One region of the Metasolibacillus sp. FSL H7-0170 genome, then DNA from elsewhere that is predicted to be linked to it. Evidence: predicted binding sites of a transcription regulator. Region 1 holds the regulator's gene; each other region holds the start of a gene.
What was found. The regulator LexA, encoded in region 1, represses DNA repair genes until DNA is damaged. The targets are predictions, from matches to a motif close to CGAACATATGTTCG.
Positions count from the first base shown of each region.

Region 2: the regulator LexA is predicted to act here: its motif matches at 7,375-7,388, upstream of MHH70_RS03260 (type IA DNA topoisomerase).
Region 3: the regulator LexA is predicted to act here: its motif matches at 2,333-2,346, upstream of MHH70_RS01675 (UV damage repair protein UvrX).

Region 1 covers NZ_CP151964.1:1,215,104-1,225,402, reverse strand. The annotation lists gene MHH70_RS05885 (aspartate ammonia-lyase) at 1-363, shown strand, start outside; gene MHH70_RS05880 (DUF2179 domain-containing protein) at 715-1,239, shown strand; gene lexA (transcriptional repressor LexA) at 1,595-2,218, opposite strand; gene MHH70_RS05870 (LysM peptidoglycan-binding domain-containing protein) at 2,568-2,897, shown strand; gene MHH70_RS05865 (recombinase family protein) at 2,897-3,553, shown strand; gene MHH70_RS05860 (DUF896 domain-containing protein) at 3,653-3,889, shown strand; gene tkt (transketolase) at 4,033-6,027, shown strand; gene MHH70_RS05850 (response regulator transcription factor) at 6,319-6,951, opposite strand; gene MHH70_RS05845 (sensor histidine kinase) at 6,944-7,969, opposite strand; gene liaF (cell wall-active antibiotics response protein LiaF) at 7,966-8,643, opposite strand; gene MHH70_RS05835 (PspA/IM30 family protein) at 8,755-9,408, opposite strand; gene MHH70_RS05830 (ABC transporter permease) at 9,429-9,770, opposite strand; gene MHH70_RS05825 (YneF family protein) at 10,255-10,299, shown strand, end outside.
Region 2 covers NZ_CP151964.1:696,804-707,102, forward strand. The annotation lists gene MHH70_RS03235 (thymidylate synthase) at 88-288, opposite strand; gene MHH70_RS03240 (peptide ABC transporter ATPase) at 302-832, opposite strand; gene MHH70_RS03245 (glycerophosphoryl diester phosphodiesterase membrane domain-containing protein) at 843-2,621, opposite strand; gene MHH70_RS03250 (dihydrofolate reductase family protein) at 2,756-3,310, shown strand; gene MHH70_RS03255 (aspartate kinase) at 3,378-4,736, opposite strand; gene MHH70_RS03260 (type IA DNA topoisomerase) at 5,290-7,344, opposite strand; gene MHH70_RS03265 (hypothetical protein) at 7,682-8,077, shown strand; gene MHH70_RS03270 (sigma-70 family RNA polymerase sigma factor) at 8,404-8,904, opposite strand; gene proB (glutamate 5-kinase) at 9,420-10,299, shown strand, end outside.
Region 3 covers NZ_CP151964.1:361,421-371,719, forward strand. The annotation lists gene MHH70_RS01660 (aminoglycoside phosphotransferase family protein) at 1-141, shown strand, start outside; gene MHH70_RS01665 (aconitate hydratase) at 372-713, opposite strand; gene MHH70_RS01670 (YolD-like family protein) at 706-1,038, opposite strand; gene MHH70_RS01675 (UV damage repair protein UvrX) at 1,050-2,309, opposite strand; gene MHH70_RS01680 (helix-turn-helix transcriptional regulator) at 2,826-3,029, shown strand; gene MHH70_RS01685 (modification methylase) at 3,184-4,431, shown strand; gene MHH70_RS01690 (ATP-binding protein) at 4,440-6,533, shown strand; gene MHH70_RS01695 (hypothetical protein) at 6,924-8,039, shown strand; gene MHH70_RS01700 (hypothetical protein) at 8,867-9,595, shown strand; gene MHH70_RS01705 (hypothetical protein) at 9,610-10,275, opposite strand.

The DNA of each region.
Region 1 (10,299 bases):
GCGGCAGATAGAGGCGAGCTTGAATTGAATATTTGGGAAGCCATTATTATGAAAAATCTGTTTGAGCAATTTTCATTGTTAATAGCAAGCATTCCAGTGTTTCGAGAGAAGTGTGTAGCAGGAGTTCAAGTGAAAAAAGAAATTAATCAGCTTCGCGCGGAAAGCACCTACGCTCTATCGGTCGCAATTTCAAAACAATTTAGTTACGAAATTGCTAATGAAATAGTAGCGGAAGCGCAAAGCAAAAAAACAACGGTAAAACAGATTGTTGTTGAAAAAGGTTTATTAAGTGTGGACGAAGCTGAAAAATTACTCGATCCAATCCATTTAACCTCTTTAAGCAGAAGTCTTCCATCTCTATAGGTGGCAAAATAAATGCAAGCATTAGACCGATTTCAGCGGGTTTTCAAACACTTGCTGATAAAGAGGAACTCAGTCTAAGAACATCGCATCTTGCGATAATGACTGAGTGACCAACATCCGGATGTCACAGATTTTGAAGGGAGGCTTGCATGATGCAAATCAGTTAACCGTTGTCACAGGACGTGACGGTTTCAGGTTAACTTCCACCAAATAGCTTGAAAGAATCTGGACACAATTACGTCAAGGCGTAATTGATTAAACGTGAAATAATAACTTGATAATCGAGTACTATTATATAGTTATACGATAGCAGAAAAATACCATTATAAAAGATTATGAAAGGTCCTGCGTATGAATAATATTTTATTAATTATTATTTTACAACTTATTTATGTGCCTTTATTAACGCTTCGTACAATCTTTTTAGTAAAAAATATTACGGTTTTAGCATCAATTATAGGTATGGTTGAAGTACTGATTTATGTGTTTGGTTTGTCCCTCGTATTCAGTGGAACTCAGAGCGTATTAGCGATGGTTGTTTATGCAGTTGGCTTTGGGCTAGGTATTTTTTTAGGTACGATGATTGAGCGGAAATTAGCAGTAGGCTATGTTTTTGCTGCGATTAATACGCAAAATAAAAACAATGAACTAGTGGAGTTTTTAAGGAATGAAGGTTTTGCAGTTACAATTTACAAGGGCGAAGGACGCGATAGTGAGCGCTATAAATATGAAATTTTAACGAAGCGTAATCGTGAGCACGAACTGTTTCAAATTGTCGAGCGATTTGAGCCAAATGCCTTTATTATGTCATATGAGCCGAAGTCGTTTAAAGGCGGTTTTTTAGTTACACGTATGAAACAAAAGAAAAATAGATGAAGTGTCAAATAACAGGTATTTATAGGCAGGCAATTTTCTGAGATTTCTTATATAAAAAGCATAATTTTGTTGCAAACAACGCTGGAAATCATCAAAATACGGCTTTTTACGAAAATTATACGTCATTTATAAACATTCACAATTTTTCAAAGCGGATGTAAAATAGCACTAATACCCCGCTAGCATGCTTTTACATATGAATGAACCTCATAGGACATCACGAAAATTTCCAATAATATTCCTCGTTTTTCTCCACAATTAATGATGTGAAAATCATGCTAGCTTTTAAAAAATGAATAGTATATTCAAAGTAAAAAACTGAGCTGTCCCAAAAATCCGGTGCTCAGTTTTTGTATTATTGTATTTTACGATATAGACCGACAACCTGCCCTAAAATCGTTACTTGATTTACTAAAATAGGGTCCATTGAAGAGTTTTCAGGCTGTAAACGAAAATGTGTTTTTTCTTTATAAAAACGCTTTACTGTTGCCTCATCATCTTCTGTCATCGCAACGACAATTTCACCATTGTTTGCAGTTGATTTTTGCTTAACAATTACATAGTCTCCATCTAAAATTCCAGCTTCAATCATTGATTCTCCCATAATTTCTAACATAAATAGCTGATCCTCAGAAGTGCCATATGAGTTTGGAAGAGGAAAGTATTCCTCGATATTCTCGATGGCTGAAATAGGAAGTCCTGCCGTTACTTTGCCAATCAAAGGAACATGGATAACACCTTGTTGTTCTATCTCACTATCATTATTGTTGTCTAAAATTTCAATAGCGCGTGGCTTTGTTGGGTCTCGACGAATAAGTCCCTTGCTTTCTAAACGAGCTAAATGGCCATGTACAGTAGAACTAGATGCTAAACCAACCGCTTCACCGATTTCACGAACTGACGGTGGATAACCTTTTGTTTTAACTTCTTCTTTAATAAAAGCTAAAATTGCTTCTTGGCGTTTTGATACTTTTGTCAACTCATTCACCTCTTTTATCTTGTTTTAGTAAACTACTCTCACCATTCATAGATGATGGGAGGGACGCTATATTGGACCTTGTTCAGCATATGTAAAGTTGCTCGCTAAACAAAGATAAGCCTCCGACGATAATCACAGATTTTTAAAACGAGTTTGAAGGCGCTTCAAAAAACTGAATGTAATTACGCCGAGGCGTAATTGATAGAACAAATTTTCTTATTTTCAGTATAACAAAAGAGAAAAATAAATGCAAACATTAGTTCGAAAATAATTGTTGACAAAAACGTTTGTTCGTTTTAATATGAGAACATACATTCCGAACGAACATTCTATTTCAGGAGGCGTTACTATGAATTGGTTGAAAAAAAATAGTTATATTGCAGTTTTTGTAGCATTTACGGTATTTGTCATTTCAGTGTTAGTTATTACTGATGAGGATATTGAACAATATGAAGAAATAATCATTGAACATGGGGATACGCTTTGGTCTTTAGCCGAACAGTACCGAGGTAAAATGTCAACGGAGCAATGGATTGGCTTTGTGAAAAAATCAAATTACCTTTCTGACGAAAAAATAGTGATTGGACAACAGTTGCTAGTGCCAATTGAAAAACGCTCTATTATTGCCAAGCAAATGACAGAGGATAGCCATTCGCGTGAAGTGGCGAATAACAATTAATGGTTACACAAACTGCGGTCATATATGTGAGGGTAAGCACCGAGAAATCAACCCAATATACATCTCTTGCAAGGCAAAAAGAAGAGCTAAAAGCATATGCAAGCAGCTTGCATTTTCATATAGTTGAAATATTTGAGGACCAACAGAGCGGCTTCGATGTGGAAAGAGATGGCTTGTTAGATATGTTAGATTATATGAAGGAAAATAATATGACAACTTTGTTCGTCCAAGATGAAACACGATTAGGACGAGGCAATGCACGCGTAGCAGTGTTACATCTTTTACAAAAGCAGGGTATCTCGGTCATATCTTTAAATGATGCTGGTCCACTAGCATTAAATGAGATGGATACAATGCTTTTAGAAATTTTAGCAATAGTAGAGGAGTATCAGCGCAAGCTGCACAATGCTAAAATACGACGCGGAATGCGACGCGCAGTAAATAACGGATATCGTCCAGAATACAATTTGAAAAACCGTGGCAATCCAGAGGGGCGCGAGCGAATTGACGTGCCTATCGAAGAAATTTTAAAGTTGCGGGCGAAGGGCTTTACCTTTGAAGAAATTGCCACTACATTAAGAGGCTTAGGATTCAATATTAGCAAAGCAACAGTTCACCGCCGCTTTGTAGAATATCAAAAAGAGAGTAGTATGTAAGCAGTCTATTCAAAACGTAAAGTACAAGATAAATCACTTGCGCTTTACGTTTTTTTCTCATACCTTTGTATTATGGAGTTTTAGAAAGGTGAGAAAAATATGTTATCCAAACAAAAATTAGCTCGAATTAATGCACTAGCAAAAAAAGCGAAGGAAGGTACGCTGACAGAGGCGGAAGCGAAAGAACGTACAGCACTTCGTAAAGAATACTTAGACACATTCCGCGCAACGATGCGCGATACGATTGAGCATGTGAAAATAGTAGATCCGGAAGGCAATGATGTAACGCCAGAAAAACTAAAAGATATAAAAAGACAGAAGGGCTTTCTAAACTAAATTTACACAATTTTATACAATGTGACACATTTAGCATTTAGTATGTGGAATTTCAAAGAAAACACCTGCTAACCATTGTTTTCTTTAACATTCTTGACTACACTATAAAGGTAGACTATATAGCACGAGAAAGGATGTCAAAAATGACTCAAACTCCGGATCAACTTGCAATTAATGCAATCCGTACATTGTCAATTGATGCAATTGAAAAAGCAAATTCTGGCCACCCTGGTTTACCAATGGGGGCAGCTCCAATGGCTTATACGCTATGGACAAAGCATTTACGCCATAACCCACAAAATCCAAATTGGTATAACCGTGATCGTTTTGTGTTATCTGCTGGTCATGGCTCTATGCTACTTTATAGCTTATTACATTTAGGAGGCTATGATTTACCAATGGAAGAAATTAAAAACTTCCGTCAATGGGATTCATTAACGCCTGGTCACCCAGAGTACGGTCATACTGCTGGTGTTGAAGCAACAACAGGACCTCTTGGACAAGGTATCGCCATGACTGTCGGTATGGCGATGGCTGAGGCGCATCTTGCGGCTAAATATAATAAAGATGGGCATAAAATTGTAGATCATTACACATATGCTCTATGTGGTGATGGCGATTTAATGGAAGGTGTAGCTGCAGAAGCAATTTCATTAGCAGGTCATCTGCAATTAGAAAAATTAATTGTGCTTTACGACAGTAATGATATTTCACTAGATGGCGAGCTAGGCATGTCATTCTCTGAAAACGTTCAAAAGCGCTTTGAATCATATGGTTGGAACTATTTACGCGTTGATGATGGGAACGATGTAGCGGATTTAAGTGCTAAAATCGAAGAGGCGAAGCAACTAAAAGGCAAGCCAACATTAATCGAAGTGAAAACTGTCATCGGCTATGGTTCACCGAATAAATCAGGTAAATCAGATTCGCATGGTGCACCTCTTGGAGCAGATGAGGTAGTATTAACAAAAACGCATTACGGTTGGGAGCACGAGCCATTCAGCATCCCACAAGAAGTATATGAAACATTTAAAGAAGCAGCAGAACGTCAAGGTGTTGCAGCGGAAAATGCTTGGAACGAACAATTCGAGGCTTACCGAACTGCATATCCAGAGTTAGCTGCGGAATTTGAAAATGCTATGGAAGGCGATTTACCAGCAGACTTTGCAGCGGAAGTACCAGTATATGAAGCAGGTAAGTCTGTCGCAACACGCTCATCTTCAGGTGATGTAATTAACGCTTTAGCGAAAAAATTACCATCATTCTTCGGAGGTAGTGCTGACTTAGCAAGCTCAAATAAAACGACAATTAAAGGCGCAGGCGATTTCTCAGCAGAAAACTATGCAGGTCGCAATATTTGGTTTGGCGTACGCGAGTTTGCAATGGGTGCAGCATTAAATGGTATGGCATTACACGGTGGGTTAAATGTATTCGGTGCGACATTCTTCGTCTTCTCCGACTATGTTCGTCCGGCGGTGCGTCTATCTGCATTAATGGGCTTACCCGTAACATACGTCTTTACACATGATTCAATTGCTGTTGGTGAAGATGGTCCAACACATGAGCCAATTGAACATTTAGCATCATTACGCGCAATGCCAAACTTAAATGTGATTCGTCCAGCAGATGCAAATGAGTCGGCAGAGGCATGGAAGCAAGCAATATTATCACCGAGTACACCAACTGCTTTAGTATTATCACGTCAAAACTTACCAGTGTTAGACACAACAGCGGAGTTAGCAGCTGAAGGTGTAGCTCGTGGTGGTTATGTAATTTCATCAGCAACAAAAGCAACGCCAGATGCAATTTTAATTGCTGCAGGCTCTGAGGTTGCTTTAGCAGTGGATGCGCAAAAAGCTTTACTTGCTGATGGTATTGACGTATCAGTTGTATCAATGCCATCAACATTTGCATTTGATCAACAGGATGCAGCATATAGAGAAACTGTATTACCAAGGGCTGTTACAAAGCGTTTGGCAATTGAAATGGGAGCTACACAAAGCTGGTATAAATATGTTGGCCTAGACGGTGATGTATTAGGTATCGACACATTCGGCGCATCAGCACCTGGTGACCTAGTAATCGAAAAATTCGGCTTCACAGTTGAGAATGTAGTCAATAAAGTAAAAGCACTATAAGCTTTGCATAAAAGAAGGTGTCTGAAAGCATGCGATTGCATTGCTTTTTAGACACCTTCTTTCTATTTTGTTGAGATAATCACTATAAATAGCTACATTTTATAAATTGTTGAGAGTACTAAATTTACAGCTACTTCTTTTCAACTTTAAATTGAGTAAGTAGCTATGGTAAGGATTAGATAGCCACACAAAAAACCCCGAACCATCTAATGAAACGCTAACTTTTTAGTGATTCGTGATAGTTCGGGGGTTCTATTTAGTTAGTTTATAAATTATATAAATGCAGTCTTCTTATTTTGCTAGCCCATTTTGGAAGGCGTAAACGACTGCTTGTGTACGGTCTTGTACGTCGAGTTTACTTAAAATATTGCTAACATGTGTTTTCACTGTTTTTAATGCGATAAAAAGTTCATCTGCGATTTCTTGGTTTGCCTTGCCTTGTGCCATTAAAAGAAGGACTTCCATTTCGCGCTCAGTTAAGCTTTCATGTAATGGGATAGCAGTGCCACCGCGCATTCTTGAAATCATTTTTGTCGTCACTTCAGGTTCTAAAACCGTTTCGCCATTTATCGTTTTGCGAATAGCGTCTGCGATTTGCTTGGCATTTGATGTTTTCAAAATATAGCTTACAGCGCCTGCTTCAAGGGCAGGATATACTTTGTCATCGTCTAAAAAACTTGTTACCATCATGACCTTGGCAGCAGGCCATTGTTGTAAAATTTTTTCTGTTGCTTCTGCGCCTGTCATAACAGGCATTACATTATCCATTAAAATTAAGTCGGGTCGTAAAGATAATGCTTTTTCGATTGCATCTAAGCCGTTTTCTGCCTCGCCAATAACTTCGATATCAGGCTGCGCAGATAAATAGGCTGCTACACCGATACGCACCATTTCATGGTCATCTACAAGTAATACTTTAATCAAGCTGTTCACCTTTCTTTCTCGGAACTTTTACTTCGACAATTGTCCCTTCATTTGGAACGGAAACAATTTTATATAGGCAGCCAATTTCAACTGCGCGCTCTGCAATATTATTTAAGCCATATGAGGTACTTTTACCGGATTGGTTATCAAAGCCAATACCGTTATCTTGAATACGTAAAATCGCATAATCATCTCTTGCTACAAATAATAGCTCGACTTCCGTTGCTTTCGCATGGCGCAATGTGTTGGAAAGTGCCTCCTGTGCAATGCGGAATAGATGGTCTTCCTCTGCTTTTGTAAGCTCAATTTCTTCTAATTTATAATCTATATGAAAGTACACCTTTTGCTGTAATTCTTGAATTAAATCGTTTAGCCCTTCTGCCAATGTTTTGTTGCGCAATGCGATAGGGCGCAGATGTAAAAGAAGTGCACGCATCTCAAGCTGTGTTTGTTGGACAATTTTTTCAATTTGCCCAATCTGTAGCTTGGATTGCGGATTTTCTTCTTGTTCAGTTAAAGCAGAGAGCAGCATAGAGGCTGCGAAAAGCTGCTGCGATACAGAGTCGTGCAGCTCACGTGCTAAACGCTGGCGCTCTTCAATTAATCTTTCCTGCACAATTTTATCGTTTGTTTCGGCTTTTTCATTTGATAAACGCTGTAATGCTGCGCGCTGAGATTCGATTAAAGCTCCTGCCTCATTGATTGCCTTTTTCATTGGGCGTGAGATGCCGCGTTTTTTTAGCGGCTTAAATTCTGGGTCAATTAATTTATTAATTGTGCGTGTCGTGGAAATTTCACGTGTTTTTGTTAAGACGGACATCCATAGACTAATAAAAAACGAAATTGTAAATATGGCACTTACAATCGTGAAAACAAGGGGTAACTCGCCAAGCTTCTCATCGATAAAGAAGCGCCATTTTTCCTCTGTAGGCTCACCTAAAATAAAAACTAAAAAACTAAAGGTTGTTGATGATAAAAGGGTGAAAAGTACAATAATACGAAAAATAAATCCAATCATGCACGCGTCACCTCCACATCGCCAAACCATGTTGAAACATTGATTACGAGGAGGCGTTTTTCATCGGGCTGACCATCCTCAAATTTTAGGGTTTCGTTTATTAACTGTTTAGGAGGCTCATGCAAGCAACAAGCTTGCCCATAAAATGTCGTATAGTGCAGGCGAAGCGAGACTTCATAAGGTACAATTATATGAACTTTACCGATAGCCTGCTGAATTGTAATAACTGATTTGCCCGCTGGAAGTATCGTCTGTGTCGCATCGACAACAATATCGCCAATAAAACGCTTTAGCAGTATGTCCTCCCATTTATACGGTTCTAAAGCTCCATTCGTTGCTCCAATTAATTGATTTTTAGTTGTAGAGGAAGTCCAGCCTTGATTTGTTATTTCTACAGTTACCTCCTCTTTTGTAAGCTGTTTATAAAGCAAATAACCAATGAGAACAATGAAATAAAGCTTTAAGCTCCATAATGTGAAAAGAGCGATAATAATAAATAATGCACCTGTCCATAGTAAAAATTTGCGCTGTTTTTTCATGCCAAAATACAGAGAGATTATACCGAAAAATAGTACAAAAACCGCTCCATTATGAAATAGCGAAAGCTCAATTAGCATGATTAATAATAAACCTAGAAGAAAATAAGTAAATTGATCGGTTGTTAGCCGTTTCATAGAAGTGGTCTCCTTTCAAAATGTAAACTCTTTTATCTTGATTCAACAGATGTACAAACATCTGTTGAATCAAGATAAAAGGGAGAGGATGTGTACCCTCTCCGACTATGGCTATTCTACTATAGCATGATTTTGCTGTTGTTCGTTAGCTGCAATTGCTTTTTGTTCTTTCTCCAGCTTTGCGAGTCGTGATTCAAATGTTGTTACTTCATATTTATGGTCAATTTTTGCTGCGATATCATCAAAATAGCTAGATAGTTCCTCGAAGCTGCCTGCATCTTGAGTGTTAAGAACTTTATCCATTTGATGGTGTGCTCGTACAACATTTTCTTTGCCCATTAATTGCAACTGACGCACCTTCATATCTTTAATTTTATGTTTCATTGTTTCAAACTTACGCTCTAATTCAAAGTATTCAGTTGTGCATGCATCGATGCTAGAAAGTAACCCAACTTTACGCGCTGTGTATGCTTCCACTTCACCTTGTGCAAAGGCGATTAAGTCGTTCTCGTTGCTCAAGATAGCAAGGTTTAATTGTTGCTCACGTTTTGCTAGCATTGTTTCTGCTTCTTTTAATTGTGCTTCTAGCTCTTGTTTTAGTTGCCCTTGACGCGCTAATAATTTACCTGTTTGCTCGGTTTGCTGCTCTGCCTCACGGATATATTGATTTAAAAGGGCGATTGGATTTTTGCGCTCCTTTTTATCAAAGAAATCATGTAAATCTGCCTGTAATTGATGTTTAAAACGTGTGAATAAGTTTGTCATTATAAATCCGCTCCTTCTTATTATTTAGAGATTTTTGCCCATTCTTTTTCAAAGTTATTGAATGGGTCATCACTTGCTTCCACAACATTTGCTTCTTTTTTCCAATTTTTAGCGATATAATAAAGTGCAATAATCGCAATTAATCCGATAAATGCTGGGATGTTTGATGCAGCGCTAAGGACACCTACTAATGCAACTGTCGCACTCATAATTTTTCCAAATACCGATGTACATTTTGTGTAGTAGTGTAAACCTGCTGCCACAAGTAGTCCTGAGAATAGTAAGCCGAGCATTGGTCCAAGTAACGCTAAGGCAATTAGAAAAGCAATGGAGCCTCCGATAAAGTAAAGAAATTTTTTCATTTTGTTGACCTCCTTTTGTTGATACCTTTATGTTAAAGGAAGTTTGTTTTTTGCATAACGACCTGTAAATGTATCTTTTTCTAGGTCTGGAGGCTGAGGTGAGATGAGACCTATTTAAGGGGCTATCCGAAAAGTACATTTTGTTTTGCCACCGCATTGAAATCAATGTTTTCATCGCTTCACTTTTACTGAAAGCTAACACCGCTAAAGCCAATGTTCATCCCATTTTTAAAAGAGGCGCTTTCTATTTATATGAACCAACATTTTGTGAAACATCATTGCTACTGTCCAAAATGCCGGCTATGCACGGCTTTTTGGACAGCCTCATTTGTATTTATTTTTCATAATGCAATATAGGAGTATTTAGAATATACTTGTGATAGAAATCAAGAGAAATAACAATAGAAAGCGCAAATAAAGTAGTGTATAATGCTTTGTGGAGAGTTTTCTCGTGAGATAGGTAATGGAGGAGGTAGGTTTAACGATGACATGGGCATGGATTCTTGGAATTATTGTTGCTTTAATTGCT
Region 2 (10,299 bases), 520 kb from region 1:
ATCTGTACACTTACCATATGTCAAATGCCTGCCTCGTGACAGTGGGCTTCGCCTAAATTGTGTGGAAATTGTGTGCGTGCCTGGCACTCATTTTAGATAAATCACAAGCTCCTGACGATATGCACCATCCTCCTCATAATGGTCTAATGCATGAAAATCATACTGATAGCTACCGAAGGGAAATGTTACGCTCTCTCCTTGAACGGCTGCTAAGAGCCCTGCAACATCTGTTGATATCGTTTCTAAAAGCTGTTCCCCTGTTGCTGTTAATGCAAAAATAACATTCATTTCTTCTCTCTCCTTAAGAACCTATAAATAATGCGGCTTGGCTAATTGCGACAAAAAAATCCATCTGCTGCACAGGACTATCTGGCTCAATTTGCAGCACTACTTGAAAAACGTCCTCTGCTTCTACATAGACTGCCTGCCAGCGGGCAATAATCTCGTCATTTACTGTAAAGGTCGACCAACCTTCCATTTGCTTATCAATTTTCATTATGCCACCGGGCCAATGAATAGCTAGCTCTGGCAGACCAACACGCCAATTTTCGTACGTTATTGTATAACGTTCCTGCTTACTATAAGAAAACGCCTCAAACCATAGTTTACCACGGCGAAATTTTTTGGAAATACGAAATGTTACATTGCCGCTTAAATCGATGATTTCATACGTTAAAAAATAACGATAATCAAAATAGCCATCCAGTAATCGCTTTAATCGGTTGCTATAGATGCGTGCGACATAAGCTACTTGCTCACCATTTGCGCTAACTATCGGATTTTTTTCTGTCGATGCAATATTTCCTGATAATTGGTACATATATTGATTCATTGTAAGCTCCTTAAAATAATATCGTTAATTTATTATAAATTCGTTTTAAAAAATATGTTTCGTTACTTAGCATTGTACGGCTATTTTTTGCTTTATCTGGATGATTTGTAATGATTCCATCAACACCATGCTCTAAAAAATATTGAATATCACGCTCAGCATTAACTGTCCAAATAAACAATTCCATTTCATTACGCTTAACTTGCTCCATCATGCGACCTGATGCCACATCCTGCTGTAATGCAATAAAATCTGCTTTCACAGGCGGGATTTTTCCAATATAAAGCGCAAAGACAAGCCCCACTTTTAAGCGTGGCTCTAATTCGTTTAATCTCCAAATAACCGCGCTATCAATTGATTGGACATAATGCTTTTCCAATGCGTCATAATATAAAAGGAGCTCAATGAACTGCTGTAAATAATCATCTGTTTCATGTCCATGTGGCTTTATTTCAATTAATAATTGAATATTAAGCTCCTCACTTTTTTGCAACATTTCTTCTAAAGAGGGAATTTTATCATGCAATTTACCCGCTCTTACAGTCGTATTCGTTAGCTCATCTAACGCCATTTGGTATACTGCTTCCTTCCGACCAGCCATTCTCATCAATGTAGGGTCATGAAAAACGACAAACTTTCCATCCTTTGTTTGCTGTATATCAATTTCCACTATATCTGCCCCTGCTTCCACAGATGCAATAAGGGAACTCATTGTATTTTCCACACCCTGCTCCATAAAGCCCCGATGCGCAATAACCTTCGTCTCTGGCTCGTAGAGTGTTTTTTCTAAATTAATTACTTGCACACCACTCATTAAAAAATAAACAAAAATAGTACAAACAATCGTCCAATGCATAATCGTTTCACGAAATGATTCGTTATGCAGCGCCACTGGTTTATCACGTGTTAGACGAAAGCCAACGACAACAACGAGCTGTGAAAAAAGCGCTTGTAATAAAGTAAATAAAAGCAATAGTAAGCCCTGTGCAAAAGTTAATGTAAAGGCGGCTGTGACAAGTGCCAGGTCTGGGATTAATCGCTCAATAACAAATAAAGGCACAAAGGTTAACCCTAATAAAATAACAGTTAAGCTTAAATGCATTATAAGTATCAACCCGAGCATGCCGACAAGTTCAACCAATCTGCGTTGCGAAAATTGCCAGCTTAATTTTACAGCCTGTAAAATTGTTGTCCATTGATATACTGTAAAATACGGCATCGTCAAAATAAAGCGCAAACTAATTAAAAATAATAATGCGATTCCAACTATATATAAAAGCCGCCCCTGTGAAGATGTCATTAATTCATCCACGATAAAATCTGGGATACTTAAACTTTGTGTAATCGTAGATGGTAGTATAGAAGAAATGAGTGGCATGACGAGTACCACATATAGAAATAGTAAGCCTGTTTCAAAGCTAATAAAATAAACAACCTTTTTGTTTAATCGACGCCATAGCTGCCGTAATGTATACGGTATTCCTCTTTGCTGATGGTAGGCAAGCAAAATAAGCAAACCCATTTCATAATAAATAAACAATAAAACAATTAAAATCATTAATACTATGACTAATAAAAATAATGGATGAGCAAATAGCTGGATAATGTTTTCCTCTGTAATACTATCTATATTTAAAAGATGCAATGTTGCAGTCAACAGCAGTGAAATCGACGGCAATGCAATGAGTAATTGAAATAGCCGAATCCCTAAAAAGACCCGAATATAATCTACTCGGTACGTATAAATATTGCGAAAAACAAGTCGAATTACGCGTAAAATGCGCTCCATTCACCCACCCCCGTGTTCTATTTTACGCAAAAACCGACAAATTGTATGCAGGAAAGCTCAGTTTACTAAATTGTTTCTTTCGCTTCACAATGGTAAAATCAAACCCTTCACTGCAAAACGAAAGGAGAAAGGTCATGCAAAACAATGAAAGAAAAATTATTTTAGATTTAGCAATCACATTAGATGGCTTCATTGAAGGAAAAAATGGAGAAATAGATTGGTGTATTATGGATTCCGATATGGAGTTCTTACACTTTTTAAGCAATATCGACACAATTTTGTATGGTAGAAAAAGCTATGATTTGTGGGGACACTATACGCCTGATACAAATGATGATGAAGAGAAGCAATTTTGGGCACTTGTTCATAGTAAAGAAAAATACGTTTTTTCAAAAACGAAACAACAAGACCATAGCAAAGCTGTTTTTATTCAAGAAAATATTGCCGAGGAAATGCAGGCATTAAAAAAGAAAACTGGCAAAAATATTTGGCTCTATGGTGGAGCAAGTCTCATTACAACATTCATTGATTTAGGGCTTATAGATGAATTTCGATTATCCATTCATCCTGTTGTTTTAGGGGAAGGTAAGCCATTATTCACAAATGTTACAGAAAAAATAAATTTAAAGCTTGTTAACACAAGAACATTTTCATCTGGCGTTGTACAATTAATATATCATAACAATTAATTGGTTTCGCTCAATAAAAAGCTACTGTAAAATTAGATTTTCTCTAATAATTACAGTAGCTTTACTTTTACACAGTTGTATGAGCAAAAAACTCCTCATAAAGCGCCTTTAAAATTTGATTCTCATATTGGCTTAGTACGCCAAATACAAGACTTACTTCTGAAGAACCTTGATTAATCATTTCAATATTAGCGCCTGTATTTGAAATAGCCGTCGCTGCGCGCGCTGCTAAGCCCGTGTTATTTCGCATACCTTCACCTACGATTACAACCATTGAGAAATCATGACGGAAATGCACGTCCTCCGCTTGTAATTCCTCTTTCACCCGCTTCATAATACGCGCCTCAATCTCATCGTTCAATTGATGGGAACGCATAATAACTGAAATATCATCTAGTCCAGATGGTGTATGCTCATATGAAATATTTTCTTCCTCGATAATTTGCAGTAAACGTCTACCGAAGCCTACTTCACGATTCATTAAATATTTCGATACATATAAAATAGAAAATCCGCTATCCGTCGCAATACCTGTAACAGGGCTACCTGTTGCCGGGCGCTTTGGTACAATACGTGTACCAGATGCAGCAGGATTATTTGTGTTTTTAATATTTACTGGAATCCCTTGTTTATATACAGGCATTAACGCTTCATCATGAAATACTGAGAACCCCGCATAGGAAAGTTCACGCATTTCACGATATGTGATTTCCTTGATTTCCACTGGACAATTCACCACTTTCGGATTTGCTGAAAAGACGCAGTCAACGTCAGTAAAGTTTTCATAAAGTTCTGCATTAACTGCGGAGGCTAGAATCGAACCTGTTATATCTGAGCCACCGCGGTCAAACGTACGCAGCACGCCCGTCTTTGTATAACCAAAGAAGCCCGGGAACACAATGATTTCCTCGACATTCGCAAGCTTGCTTAGATTCTCATATGTTTCAGGCAAAGCAAAAGTTCGCTCTGGTAAATCGTTCACAACTAAGCCCCCTTTTGGACTCACGTACTTGGCGGGCATTCCGATTGAATTAAAATAAGCTGCGATAAGCTTTGCATTATTATCCTCACCACTGGCCTTTATGTTATCCATAAATAATGCCTGTTGTGACTTGTCTGCTTCCAGACGTTCGCGCAAGTCATCTGTGATGATTTGGATAATCGTATCATCTAATCCTAGCTCTGCTGCAATATCAGCATAACGTTCAATTACTATGTTTAATTTTAACTCAGTATCTCCACCTTGCAATGCACTGTTTGCAAGTTCAATTAATAAATCCGTTACTTTAATATCATCATTCGTGCGCTTTCCTGGAGCAGATACTGCAATAATTTTTCTTGCTGGATTAGCTTTTACAATATTCGCAACTTTTTTAATTTGCTGCGCATTCGCAACAGAAGTTCCACCAAATTTACATACAATCATTTTACCAAATCCTTACCTTATAATATTATTGTACTTCCCCAAAAAACATTTGATTTTACACAGTGTACAAACTTATTACAAATACGTCAAGACAATTTGTAATAAGTTTGACGTTTTTTTATAAAAGATGAACATTTTTCAAAACATTTGCACTTATTATATGGTTTTTCATGCGAAAAAGTGCGAATTTCCTAGTTGAAAAACAATTCAGACAAGTATTCACAAATTACTTTACAGAGCATTATTGTATACGCATATTCCCTAAAAAACAATAGAAATCTTACCAGATTACTAAAGTTTCTAAAGATAAAATTGCTATATCTAATTTTAACTAGGAATTTAGGAAAAATAGTATGGCATCCTCTCTTTTTCGCATATGAAATGATTGCTTATCAACAACTTAAAAGTCCCAGCTTATTCAGCTACTGGAAAGTGACAGTCTTTTTAATTGTAACTATCATAAAATATACTTGTAGGAAATTTTGAATATAGCATGAAGGGCTATCAGAAAAGAAATTATCTTTTCCGATAGCCCTGATTACTATGGTAAATCCTAAAAAACAAACTCCAACTTCTCCCCTTGTAACTTCAGGCGAGCTTTACCTTTTTTACCGCTTTTCCATGTAAAGCGGATTTCACGAGTTTCTTTGCCAGAAAGTAACTTCTTCGCATCAATTGCTGTTACTTTACCTTTCATTAATACTTTGCTAATAGCAAATTTACATGCTTTGTTTTGACATGTATATGCTCGGAACCCTTCTACTACTGCATTACGACATAATGGGCAGCTCCCGACAACGACAATCTCCTTTTCAGCCACTTGCATTTCCAACGCTTTCATACGCGCTGTTGTTTCTTCTACAAAGGCAAGCATTTCCTTATAAAATGCAGATGCATTTAATTGACCATCGACAATGTCCTTTAGCTTTTTGCTCCAAATTGCTGTTAAAATTGGAGAAACGACATCATGATTGCCTAAGCTAGCAATAACATCGATTCCAAAATTAGTAGCAGCTAATGATTTCCCTTGTCGTTCTAGCATACCAATCGTTATCAATTTTTCTATAATTTCTGCACGTGTTGCCGATGTACCAATACCTTCTGCGTCCTTTAAAATTTTTTGCAGTTCTGCATCCTCTATAAAGCGCCCTGCATGGAACATCGCATCAAGCAATGTACTATCTGTGTAACGTGATGGCGGTTCAGTCATTTTAGATAAAATATTTAACTCCTTAATTGGTAATATATCGTCTACCTTTAATAAAGGGAGAGGAAGTTCCCCCTTTCTACGAAATGTTTCATATAATACTGTGTAGCCTTTTTCTACAATACGATTACCTGTTTGCTTAAAAAGCTCCCCACCAGATTGTAAAATAATAGTCGTTTTATCGAATTGATAGGCTGGTAAAAAGATAGCTAAAAGACGTTTACAAATAAGATGGTACACTTTCCATTCCGCCTCAGTTAGCTTTTTGCGCCCTACAGCTACATCCGTTACTGTAATAGCATGATGGTCCGTTAATTTTTTATCATCTACGTAGCGTTTAGAGGAGGTGACACGAGCTATATTCGAGTGATTACGCATAATTTCCCCTGCAATAGCTTGGTATTCTTCTAATGAACAAAGCGCTTTAATATGTGCTGTAATATTTTCAGCAAATGCTGTCGGTAAATGCTTAGATTCGGTACGTGGATAAGTAATTAACTTTTTTTCATACAAGCTTTGAGCAATTTTTAATGTGTTTGCAGATGTAAAGCCATAAAATTTATTCGCTTCCTTTTGCAGTTCCAGCAATGAATGCAATGGTGGGGCAGGCAATGCTTTGCGCTCAGTTTTCAGCTCTTTGACAATCGCTGTTTCTGTAATACGTGCAGCAATGGCCTTCACTTCGCCAGATTGTATTTTATTTGTGTTTTGGACTGGGTCAAACCATAGCGCCGTCATTTCTGGTAGCTGTAATTCAATTTGCGCATATGGCTCTGGCTGGAATTGTTTTATTTCAAGCTCACGTTTGACTACAATGGCGAGGGTTGGCGTCATTACACGACCAACTTTAATCGTACGCCCACCTTTTACCGTAGCAACACGCGTTAAGTTTAAGCCAATTAGCCAGTCAAATATCATGCGATACATGGCAGCATTGCGCAGATTGCGAATGAGGTAATCATTTTCATCTAGCAAATGGGTCAATGCTTTATGTATTGCATTATCCGTTGTTTGTGATGTCCAAAAGCGCTTTACGGGTAGCCTGCAGCCCACTTTTTTATAAAAGGAATAAAAGATGTTTTCCCCTTCCATCCCCGCATCACACGCATTTATAATAAAATCATAGTGCCCTGTTTTTAGCTTTTGCTCTAGCTCCCTATACACTTTATAGGCAGTTTTTTTTACACGAAATTCATAGCGCTCCGGCATCATCGGTAGCACTGCTAAATCCCATTTTTTCCATTCCTTTTTATATTCGTGTGGCTCCTTTAGCTCCACAACATGTCCTATAAATGAAGCAAAGTCAATTGTATATGGCAATTGCATGCGCTTATAAACTTTTTCAATATCTCGCATTAGCGATGGCTTTTCGGCAATGAGCAGCGCTCTCACTTTATACATCGCCCCTTTCTATATAACTAGTATATTAAACGTACATATGTTTGTAAATCAGATAAAGCCTGCCTGCTTTTCCCCTTCTATTGCTTTAATATATCGCAAGCCTTGCTGAAATTGCTGCTGTAACCATTCATTTTTATGCTGATAACCTGCAGCTCACTTATCACTTCGCAAGCAATAGCAACCTTCAGTTTGTAAATTTTGCTCATTTAACTTTATAATTTTTAGTTGATTCATTGGTGTCTTCCTCTCTCTATATTTTCTTTTAGTATACAATTTCACTGTTCCAACTGTATCATCAAATGCTATAATGCTACTAGTGTAAATGAGGAGGGGACTTATGGGGTTTGGAAAACGTACGATTTTTTGGCTAGTGCCGCTTTGTATTATCGGTATTTTCATTTATTTTTATGGACCAAAGGATGATATTACAGATAATCAATACATAGATGAAATAAAGCAAATATCATTAAGTGAAACGAATACAACAACAATCGAGGATGTGTTTAATCATTATTGTGATGAAAGCAAATGGGTCTATTTTAAAACTCAGCGTGAGCAGGCTGTTGTAGAATTTAAAGGTCAATGTACAATTAACGAGCAAGAACAGCCTGTGAATATGCAGTTTTTAATCAATGATGACGATTTTACGCTTGGAGCATTGCTCATTAATAATTTTCAGCAATCCCCCGAAGAGCGCACACATTTTATTCAGCATTTATATGAAAATTTGTAAATTCAGAAAGGAGTTGTGCGAAAAGTCTATTTTGTTTTGACACCGCATTGAAATCAATGTTTTCATCGCTTCCCTTTTACTGAAGGAGTACGCTGCTAAAGCAAATGTTCATTCCATTTTTAAAAGAGGTGTTCTATGTTTATAGGAATCAACATTTTGCGAAACATCATTGCTACTGTCCAAAACGCCGGCTATGCACGGCTTTTTGGACAGCCCTTTTCGTTTTTGTTTTATTAAGTCAAAGGGTGCTAGCTTGTTTGGCAAAGTAAGAAATATTGAGTTTAGTGGTATTATTTTGAATTTAGATGAAAGAGATTTTATCTTTTTTACAACAGCATGTTACCGCACTCAGTAAGCTGTTTGTTCAAGCGCTTTAATAGGCGCTGTCTTCTTTTTTTCAACGTTTCCACTTTGAGTTGCAAAGCTTGCGCAATTTCTTTGTCACTATTTTGCAGGACATAATAGCTAGTCAAAATATAGCGCTCATCTGTCGTTAACTCTTCCCACAATATTGCGAGTGCTGGTGTTTCAATCACAATGGCATTTCGTCCATCATCTATAAAAACTTGCAAAGCTTCATCACCAACTAGCATGTTGCGATTTCGATGATTGTTTTGCTTGCGCATCTCAGCAATAATTTGATAGCGCATCATAAAATAGGCATATGTTTCGAAGGTTCCTTTATTTTCGTCATATGTTTGCGTCGCCTCCCATAAAGCAATCATCGCTATATGTCGATATTCATCAAAATTGCCATAAACGCGGCAACGATATAACGCCTTTTGAATTAACGGTTTATACTGTTCGTAGCATTGTTCAAAGTTCATTGAAGATTCCTTTTGCATTGTGCACAAGCTGCTTATTCCTAGGTGGCTTAAATATAGTCATTCGGAATCAATCTATCAAAAACAAAAATAGCATATTTTTATTATAAAATAAGGAGAAAATCAAATTTTTTATACACAAAACATTATATTTATGCATTTTAGCGTTTAATAATAGTATTTTTCGCCATTTTTATTATCGGAATATTCGAAATTATAATTGACAAAATACACTTCATCGTGCATGCTATGTAAAATATATTTAGCTTATTGAAGACTAGTAAGCGGTCACTGACTATAACAGAGAGCGAATGCTTTGGCTGAAAAATTCGCATAGTACAAGCCGCCCAACCTCCTTCAACTTGCCCTTAGCCAAACTAAGCGCTCACTCAGCGTTATGAGATAAGTGGAATGCATTGTATGCATTCAATTTAGGTGGTACCACGGAAGTCCCTTTCGTCCTATATCAATTAGGAGGAAATGGGCTTTTTTTCATTGCATCTACTGGGAGGAGAAATATGGAACGAAAACGGATTGTCGTAAAAATTGGCAGTAGCTCTTTAACAAATAATAAAGGAGAAATTGATTTTGAAAAATTTAATGACCATATCGAAGCTCTCGTACAGTTGAAGCTTTCAGGGCACGAGGTGTTACTCGTTTCATCTGGCGCTGTCGCTGCTGGTTTCCGCAAGCTCGGCTATCCAACACGTCCCGTCACGATGAAAGGCAGACAGGCAGCGGCGGCTGTTGGACAAAGCCTACTAATTCAGCTCTACAATGAGGCATTTATCAAATACAATATTATTTCAGCACAGGTCTTGCTGACTCGTACAGATTTTAGCGAAAAAGAACGTTACAAAAATGCCTCTGCCACATTTTCTGAGCTACTAGAACGCTCTGTAATTCCGATTATTAATGAGAACGATACAATATCTGTTGCCGAGCTGACATTTGGAGACAATGATATGCTCTCTGCATTAGTAGCAGGGCTTGTTCATGCAGACCAACTAATTATTTTGACGGATATCAATGGGCTATATACAGTGAATCCCACAAAAAATCCTAATGCCAAACGCTTAGATTTTTTAACTGTTATATCGGATGAGCTACTTGCTAACACATCGGGCAGCAGCTCCAAAGTCGGCACAGGGGGGATGGAGTCAAAGCTATTAGCTGCGCGCTGTGCTCTTGAAGCAGGCATTAATGTTTTTATCGGAAAAGGAACAGGAGCAAAAAAATTACTGGAAGTTTTAGCTGGCAATGGGGATGGTACGTATATTTCTAGCGAGGAACCCTCCACTTTATCAAGCCGTAGACAATGGCTTCGATTATCTACAGTTACAGGAAAAATATTCATTGATGAAGGGGCTGTCAAAGCTTTGACGACTGGAGGCAAAA
Region 3 (10,299 bases), 850 kb from region 1:
GAGGTTTTACCGTTTTATCGCTTTACCGATGCTTTTAATTCAATTGGTTGGTGTAAAAGAAGAGGTATCGAAAAGCATCAAGCTTTTTTACAGGAGAATTTAGCATATTTAAACGATTTTTTACGAACGAGTGATAGTTGAAAGAGAATTATCATACTTCGAATCTGTTAATAAGGCCCTTCCTCATACTTTATTTTTCAACAGTGGGCGATTGTTGAAGATGATTTAGATTTTTAAACGATTTTATTGTTATAATTTTTAGAACGGGGTTATGCTTGTTTTAGCTTTTTAAATTAAAGAACTTTATTATTTCTTTACAGTAGCTCATTTTAAATGAAAAACAGGTACTTCGCATTGAGTACCTGTCCATTTTATTGCTCTAAGTGCTGTATAATTAGTTGTTCAACTTGTGCTTTTAAAGCTTGATTTGCATATTGCAAAACTTGATCATTGCCAGCGGTAGCGATTTGTACATCAACGAAGTGCTCATTAATGGATTGCCATGAAATAAATTTAATATTTTGTCGCGCTAATTGATATTTAAGTTGAAAATATTCCTTGCTTAATTGTTTTAATAGTGCATCTATTGTAGGTAAGAAAACGGATTTCATTTTACATTGCTCTACATGTTTATGGTCATGCTGTAAAGATTTAATGGCAAGGTCTAGTAATAAAAGCTTATGCAAAAGATTACGCTGTTCAAAGTTAATCATAAAAATCATCTACTAATCGAGCAGACTGGATGTTTTGGAGTGGTATCTTTTTTACACTAGTTGATGTTTCAAGAATCAAAATTTTTGTGTTAATGCTTTTTATAGTGCCGATAGGCTGTTCAAATTGCTCATTATTCCATAGAAGCAATTCAACATTTACCTGAAGTGCATAAGCCTGGTCTATTGTTTGCTGTAATTCTTCTAATTCCCATTCAGCAAGCTCTTTAGGCTGCTGTTTTTCTTCTTGCTTTAATTGTTTAATGAACGCTAGGTGCTCGGGTAACATCATCGATGTCCACTTTATATTTCCTCGATCACGTATCAAAAAAATCACTCCTATGCTAAATGACCGCCAAGCAAGCTATTCCGTTTAATAGCTGTGCCAGAGGGAGTAAATGAAGCAGCTCTCATAATGGAAGTAGCGCCATATTTCGCGCGAATTGCATCCATTGTAGGACCTAATAGTTGGCGTTTTAATTTATGTTCATCAAATAAATCGAGTTGAATACTACGTTCCCGCTCTAAGTTTGTAATTCGTACGGATAACTGGCGAGCTGGTTCACCAGCAAAATGCTCATCAAGTAGTTCAAGGCACGTTCTATACAGTACCATCGTTTCATTGGTAGGAGTTGAAATGGTTTTTGAACGGTAGAAGCCCTTTGTCATTGCTTGTTTGCTATAAGATACACCTAAGCTAATTGTTCGACCGACAAATCCGGCATTTCTTGTACGGCGCATGACATCCTCGCACATTTCCAACAGTACAACTGAAATTTCCTTGCGGGTAGGGTAATCTCGCATCAGCATTTGTCCCTGACCAAAACTAATTTGTCCTTTGCTTAATATTGGCTCACCAATTGTCGATAAATCGATTCCCCAGGCATGGTGGTAAAGTTGGTTGCCGATGATGCCAAATTCTTTCTCTAATTCTTTTAAATCAGCGTTTGCTAATCCACCTACTGTGTGTATACCCATCGCATTTAATCGAATTTCTATCTGCTTTCCAATGCCCCACATTTTCGACAAAGGCTTTAATGGCCATAGCTTTGTTGGAATATCCTCATAACTCCATTTGGCGAAACCTGTTTTTTTAGACTCTAAATCCAGCGCTAATTTCGAAATGAGCATATTTGGCCCCATACCTACAGCACTTGGAATAGAAAATTGATCCATAATAGCCCTTTGAATTTCTTTTGCTGTTTCTTCTGGCGCACCCCATAATTTCTCAGTACCCGTTAAATCAACAAAGCTCTCATCAACACTGTATACATGAATACAATCCAGTGGTACATAATTGGCGATCAGTTTTGTAATCATCATGGACATTTCAATGAAAAAACTCATTTTTGGTTCGAAAAGTCGAATTTCAGGGTGATTAGGTATTTCATAACGTCTATTGCCAGTTTTAATATGAAACCTTTCCTTCATCATCGGAGAGGCAGCCAGGACAACGCTACCAGGCTGATTGAAATTGGCTACGACTGCAATGGGCATGGTCATAATATCAAGTCCATGCAGCATGGCCATACAGCTAGCATAAAACGATTTCATATCTATGCAAATAATTGGGCGGTGGGGCATTGAATTGTAGTCCATTTAGCAGCACTCCTAACTTATAGAGAACGTTTGTTTGTCTTTATTATACGTACGAATGTTCTTTTTTAGTAGTGGTAATTAGTGGTGATATTAGCAAGTTAGTCAATTTACAGGATTAAAATAAAAAATGAAATTCTTTTCAATTAAAAGATTTATACCCAATATCCGTAAATACACGTATTTTTAGTTAAACTGAATTTTATTAAATATTGTCTATAAAGAACTTGTTTTTGATAGAGTAACATTATGTAGATTTGCAAATTTAAAATTTGTTCTTGAGTAAACAGAATAAGAGTTTGGTAAGGACACTAAATGTAATTATCTTACTAATTTCAATGTGATAATGTTTTTGGAGTTTTATAAAAATATCTTTATATCATTCTTTACAACTTATTAATGATAATATATAACTGAAATTAAAAGTTGAACTATTTATAACTTTTTGGTTATTAAATATATATTTTAAGTTATGAATTCATATATTATAATGAAAAGGAGAGGGGTGGCATTATGGGGATGGCAAAGAAAATTAAAATGCTTATTGTAGAAAAAGATATGACACTTTCTGAGCTAGCTGAAAAAATGGGAACGTCCCAACCTAATCTTTCAAAGAAATTAAAGCGAGATAACTTTAATGAGAAAGAATTAAATCAAATTGCACAAGTATTGGGAATTAAATTCGAAGCTAATTTTGTTTTAAACGATGGTAGAAGAATCTAAATTATAACAAAATAAATATATTGTTATTTTTAACATAAATTACAGCTTAATAAACAAATACATGTTATTATTAAAAATAATAGGTCTAATGTTCTATTCTGAATAATCGGACTAATGATTTGTGAGGCTTAATTTTGATGAAAGGAGAATAATGATGAAAATCGCAGAATTACTAAATCAATACGATGAGGCTTTTTGGGATTTTGACGGTGTAAAAAAAGAAGGGATACACAAGCTCGGGAAGTATCCTGCAACTATGGTGGCTCCAATGCAATATGAGCTGTTATCTTTATTAGTACACAATAATAAAAATTTCCGAACTTTGCTAGATCCTTTTATGGGTTCGGGCACAAGTCTGATTGAAGGTTATAATCTAAATTTACAAGTCTTTGGGATAGACATTAACCCATACGCAGTTTTACTGGGAGAAGTAAAAATGCATAAGTATCAAGAAAATAATTTGATGGACATGAGCGAACGAGTTATTAAGAAATTATTATCACCAAATTTGGTATATGAATTACATCAATTCCCGAATATTGATAAATGGTTTAGGCAGGATATAAAAGATTCTTTAAGTAAAATTAGAAAAATTATTGTAGATGAAGAAGATAAATGGATCAGAAAATTCCTTTGGGTATGTCTCTCAGAAGTTATTTATACACATAGTAACGATCGAACAAGTACTTTTAAATTGCATATAAAATCCGAAGAAGACATAGTAGCTATTAAAAATAACTGCATTGAATCTTTTATAAAAGTGATGATAAAAAATCAAAAGTTGTTAATAACAGATGATACGCCAAATATTAAGATCTTCTCTGGAGACTCTGCACAAATATTAAGAGATTTAGAGGATAATTCTATCGATATTATATGTACATCCCCCCCGTATGGTGACAATTCAACTACAGTAACATATGGGCAAGCGTCAATATTATTTTTAAAATGGATTGAACTAAAAGATTTACAATGTGATGATTCATTATTATCGAATTATTCGAAAATTGATCGTGTAAGTTTAGGAGGTCAATCTAGTGATATTGAATTTCCAAATATTACATCTGCGATAAAATATGTGAATCGTTTAAGTGAAAGTAAACAAGGCAAAGTTATTAAATTTGTTTCAGATTATTATAGGGTTATAGAACAATTGGTGAGAGTCTTGGCAACTGGAGGATACATGCTCTTTACTGTTGGAAATAGGAGAGTAGATGATATTGTTCAACCGTTAGATGAAATTACAAAAGAAATATTTATACAATTGGGATTAAAAGAAGAAAAAATTTTCACAAGAAATATTTTATCTAAAAAGATGCCCTTAAAGGTATCGAATGTAAAAAACAAAGGCTCAGTAAATTCGATGAATAAAGAAACAATACTTATATTTAGAAAGGAGTAATAGTAGATATGGCTAAATTATCGGTATCAGGAAAAATTATAGAAGAGATATCTCACAATATCCCTGGAACAAAATTTGCAATTATTGAGTTAATAAAAAATGCTTATGAAGCAAGGGCTAATAGTATTATTATTAATGTATCACCAAAAGAAATCGTGATTACTGATGATGGAAAAGGAATGAATAATGCAGAGATAGAAACACTTCTTACAGTAAGTGATAGTAACAAAGTATTTGGCCAAGAAATAGATGGTCGATTAATCTCGGGAGAAAAAGGTCTTGGTTTTTTTTCAGCATTTAAATTTGGCAATAAAATAAATGTTTCTACATACAAAAATGGAATTCAATCATGTTTTAAGTTAGATATGAAAAAGATATCAAGTCAAAAAAATTTATTTCATTTAGATATACCTATAGATTCAATTCCTTACGAAGACCCAAACCTGAAAGGAACTGAAATTTGTATTTCTGATTTACATGATGAAACTTTTCAATTATTTAAAGAAAGACTTGATGATATATCTGAATATTTGAAGTTGTGCCATGTAATTGAAGACCCAGATTTTGAAATAATAATTAATAAATCATGGGGAAATAATTTTAAAAATAATTTTTCAAATCCCAAATTAGAAGAAGCGAAATGGGCAGTAGCAAAGTTTGATTCGGAAAAAATGTATGATTTTTCCAATAATACAAAAAAGTATTATATAAAGTTGATTAGAAATAATAATGAATATAAAATCTATGTAGATGGAAAATATAATCAATTACTTGATAATGATGAATTATCACTGAGTTTGAATATAAATATTTACAATTTAAGAGGGTTGGATAAAAATAATGTAGTATCAAAATTATTCCATGATACGCAAGAAAATAGGATAATTCCACTTATCTATATAAATAACAGCTTATTTGATAATTATACAATGTATAATCCAAATATTAATGTAGCTAAACAAACTTCATATGTTTTTAGACAACAAACAGGAAAAATTGAATTAATTTTAAGATCACCAGGTATCATATCTTTTAATGCTGATAGAACACAAATGACTGAATCTACAAACAGAAAATTATTTCAAAATTTTTTAGACTTCTTTTCTAGTAAAGTACAAATAAAGTTAAGAGAGGTTTTAACTGCTGAAGAAAATAGCAGACCGAAGATATATAGTCGCCAAATTTTCGTTGGTGGCCCTATAGATTTGTATAATAATGGACATGAAATTGTGTCTATTAAACAAAATGGGGAAGATAAGCCTGAAATATTAACTAATCAAGTTAGTGAATGGCAAGTTATTTACTCAAATGGAGATGAAATATTTATAACTGTTGAAGACAGGCCAGATCCTACTATCAAACAAGTAATACAAGAATTTATAGTTGGAAGAGAATATTCTTTTGATGAGTTATTCGTTTTTCGGGATTGTGAAAATGGGAAAAAAATAGCCCCAATCGAATTCTCCGTCTTACCTGAAGATTGTAGAAGTCTTGATATGAAAAAACAACAAGTGACTTTCAATAAACCTTGTTCCATTAAGTTCAAATTAAAAATCAAAGATAAAATAAGTGGGAAAATAATAAATGCGGAGTATATTGGAGAAAGTAAATTCCCTCCATCAAAGCAAACCAAATTTGTCAATGAAATAGAGCCAGTAATCCACCCTTTAATGAAAATTGAACAAAATGTTAAAGAAGATATTATTAAGTTTAAAGATGAATTAAATAGTTTATATAAATCAGGAAGATATGAAACGGTTTTTATTTCTGCCTTGAGAACATTTGTTGAATTAGTAGTAAATGATATTGTTGAAAGGTTAGGAGAACATTTACATGAAAAATTACATGCAAATTATACTTTAATAAATAGAGAAGAAAATATCAAAGAAAAATTTATAAATAACATACCTAGCAGTAGAGAAAGAGCAGGTATTAAAGCTATTTACGAACAATTAATAAATGAAGGACGATATAATAGTACTGTGAAATATTTGAATCTTACAACACATGCTGCACAGAGATTAATTACATTGAAACAAATAGACAATGATTTTCCTGCAATAAATCTTCTTTACACATATCTTTGTTTTATAAGTAAATAAGCTTTTTCAGATGTGTAAATTTCGGTGGAACACATTTGGGTATAGAGAAAACGAAGAAATTTATTGATATTATCACGACTTCTGATTAAATTTTGAGAAAAAGGGGACTCGCCAAAAACGGTGAGTCCTTTTTGTCATTTTCGCATTTTTAATTTGACTTTTTTTGCTCTTGTAAGGCTAATGATTGCTGGGCTTTTTCTCTGCCTCTAACTCCGACTCAATTTCATTAACTACTGAAGAGGTAAATTTCTTTATGTTACAAATATTCTTGTACATGTATTAATATTCTTGTTTATCATATCATTATCCAATTTTGGATAATCATATATTGAAATTTGGAATTATTTTAAATATAATTAGTACTATCATAATGCATAAGGAAGTGTCAAATTGAGAAGAAAGAATTTTTTTAACATGAAAGCATGGGCTGGCTTTATAGGTCTTATTAGCTTGTTATTTATTTTATCAGCATGTTCTAGCAAAGAGGATTTAACCGATTACATAGAGTTAAATTATTATGGTATAGATACTAGAGGAACAGTGTCATATACAATTGATGAAGAAGCGATTGTAAAAAATATTTTTGATATTGATGTAAATAATGTAAATAGAGAAGACCTTTCTTCTGAAACTATAGCTGAGGTTAATGATTTATCCAAATCATTTGAAATTAACTTAGATAAAAAAGAGAATTTGTCCAATGGAGATAAAATTACTGTAACTGTAACAGTCGATCCAGAAATGACAAAACATTTGAAAGAAAAATCAGAAAAGGTATTTGAAGTTATAGGTTTGCCAGAAGGTACTAAAATATCAGCTGCTGATTTAGAAAAGAATGTTATTGTTACTTTTAAAGGGGCGAATGGTAAAGGCGTAGTTTCAAATATAGATAAAACGTTTGAGAGTGAACTTTCATTTTTGAGTTTTATTGTAGAGAATGACGGTGAATTAAAAAATGGCGAGCAAGCTAAAGTTAGTCTAACTCCTGAATCAATAGAGCAATTAAATGACTCAGATTTTATTTTGGAAGGTGACGGTTCTTTTGGTGTAGATGTAACAGGGCTAATTAATTATGCTCAGAGTGCGGATGAAATCGCAAATTTTGAAGATATTAATAGAATGCTCTCTGAAGGAATCAAAAGGAAGTACAAAAATTCTTCTGAGCAGTATTCTTGGGGACGTGTATATGAAATAAATTTAGAAGGAATGTTCTATAGACAATTTGAAAAGAAAATAGACGAGGGCTTCTCTTGGCAATCTAATTTGGGTGATAGTAATGGAAATCTTGTAGGTGTATATTCCATTAAAGAATTTGCTGGAGGAGCAGAAGGCAAATTAAATAGGAAATTCACTATTGTATATGGTTTTTCTAATTTAATTTTAGATAAAAATAATAAAGTAAACTTAACCGAGCTCGTTGAAATTAGCAAAGGCTATGATGACACGTATTCATTGGAATCTGTCCTGAAGTTGATGGAAGGGTACAATTACACAGAATTTAAGTAATATATTGAATGAGGGACTCGCCAAAAACGGTGAGTCCCTTTTGTCATTTTTTTTAACTTGATTCTTCTTGCTTTTGTGAAGTTGCTGATTACTAGGAGCTTTCTTCTCTGATTCTAATTTCACTTCAATTTAAATATTATTTGACTTGTTTACATGGAGTAATTGATATTCCAATTCATCATACTGTAGATAATTGAATATGGACATTGAACAATTAAAAAAAATAGCAGCTTTTCATTTTCGGCAAATACGATCAAACTGTACCTATTTAAAAATTAGTGTCGTTACGCCGTTGGAAAATGGCAACTACATGTTCTTTGCACTTTTCAAGTGTAAAAGAGGCGTAAATGTGAAGCGAGTAATTTTAACCTCATCGGGCGAATTTGTAGGCAGTTTTTCGCGGTAAATGCGCGAATTTTGTAGAAGATTATCGAAACCTTGTAGTTATTTTTTACATCATATTCCATTTATTTATTTCTAATGGTACGCTTGACAAAGGGTTGAATGAATAGAGAATGGAGTGATGGATATGGAGGAGATAAGGAAGGCACTAAAAGAAGTTGTGATACGTAAAGGAGATGACATTCACGCAAAAAAAATCATTGCTGATTTGAGAAATGGCGATAAATTGTAATTATTCTTTTTATTTTTATATTTTGTTGAGTCATATTCTACTAAAAATATTATTAGAATTGTAAAATATATAAAGAACAAACGTTCCTTTTTTGAGGTATTTTACAAAAAAGGCGAATGTATGCTCTTATTTATTCTTGAACTTTCTGGGTATTAAGATATAATAATATAAAGAGAACAAGCGAGGTGATAGAATGAGTAAAAAGAATATTTTTTTACCACTTCTTTGGGGCATCGCAATAATTGTTTTACTATATAATATGTTTTATTTAGAAAATGGTTTTTTTGCAAATGGTACTATTATAATTGGCTGGATTTTATTTGTATATCAGTATACAATAAATCATTCTGAAAAGTTGTATATGCTTACACATAGAGCAAAAAGTTTTTTAATAAATAATTCAAACCAGTGGGATTTTCAATTTGAATTTGTGTCAAATGATTTTGAATTATGTAATATAGATAAAGTTGTAAATGAGAGTTCAAAAATTAAAAAAAATATTAATTTTAATTTAAGCAGAAAGCAAATCACTACAGAAAATGGGTTGATTATTGAAATTAGCAAGGATAACTCAACTAATAAAGTAGTATTTAGTATCAATGATTTAATTGTCCCTTATAGAGAATCCCAAAAGATACTAGATAACCATATCTCTCCAATTATTGAAACAATTTTACATGATTATACTATTAAAGATGTTAAGTTTTCTTTAAGTATTAACCTTAAAAAAAAGAATCCGTACTATGGATTCTTTTTGAAGAATATTGACGAAACTTCTAATCTCATTTATTTTCAGGTTCAGTTAAAAATGGGTTTAGGCCGAATAGATATCCTTCATGATAGGGTAATCATTTCTTCAAACAAGTTTATAGAAATAGCGCGCACAGCAAAAGATATTTTAGCTTTTAGGGCTACTTCGTGAGATAGGAAGTAGCTTTATTTAATAAAAGTAGTATAAATTTTATTTACAAATCTTAATTCTAACTCTTCATCTTGAAATTTATCCATTAATACTATACAAGATCTTCGTGATATTGCAATTTTGTGTTCCTTATTTGTTTCGTCACTTTGAAAGTAAAATTGAATACTCGATAATTTCCCATCCACTTTGGATTGTTCAAAGTTTGGACTCCTATTCACATTTTCTCCATAGTATGCTGCTGCATTCATATTAGGCGTTGTTAAGTCAGAGAACCAAGCACCAGTAACAGAGTGGACTTTTTTTATAATTGATTCAAAATCTATATGGAAAGGCTCTATATTGAAATTTTTGAATTGATTGAAAGTTTTGACAAAATCTTTAGCATGATCAATTTTTAAAGAAAATATAATAATTTTCTCACTTTCATTGACATAAAAATTAAAGTCCATTGGTTCGATGTAGTGATAGAATTCTTGACCATTAGCTCTTCCGTATTTATTAAAAATTATCTCATGATGGGCATCAAATTTCAAAAAGCTATCTAAAGTGAACTCACATTCAGATCTCTTAAATTGTGTTTCTTGAGGATCAATTATGTTATCCATATTTAATTGGTACTCAATAGAGTTTTGATCTTCAGAAAATTTTTCATACTTACATATGTAAAAGGATTTAGCCATAATGTTACCTCCAAACAATTTATA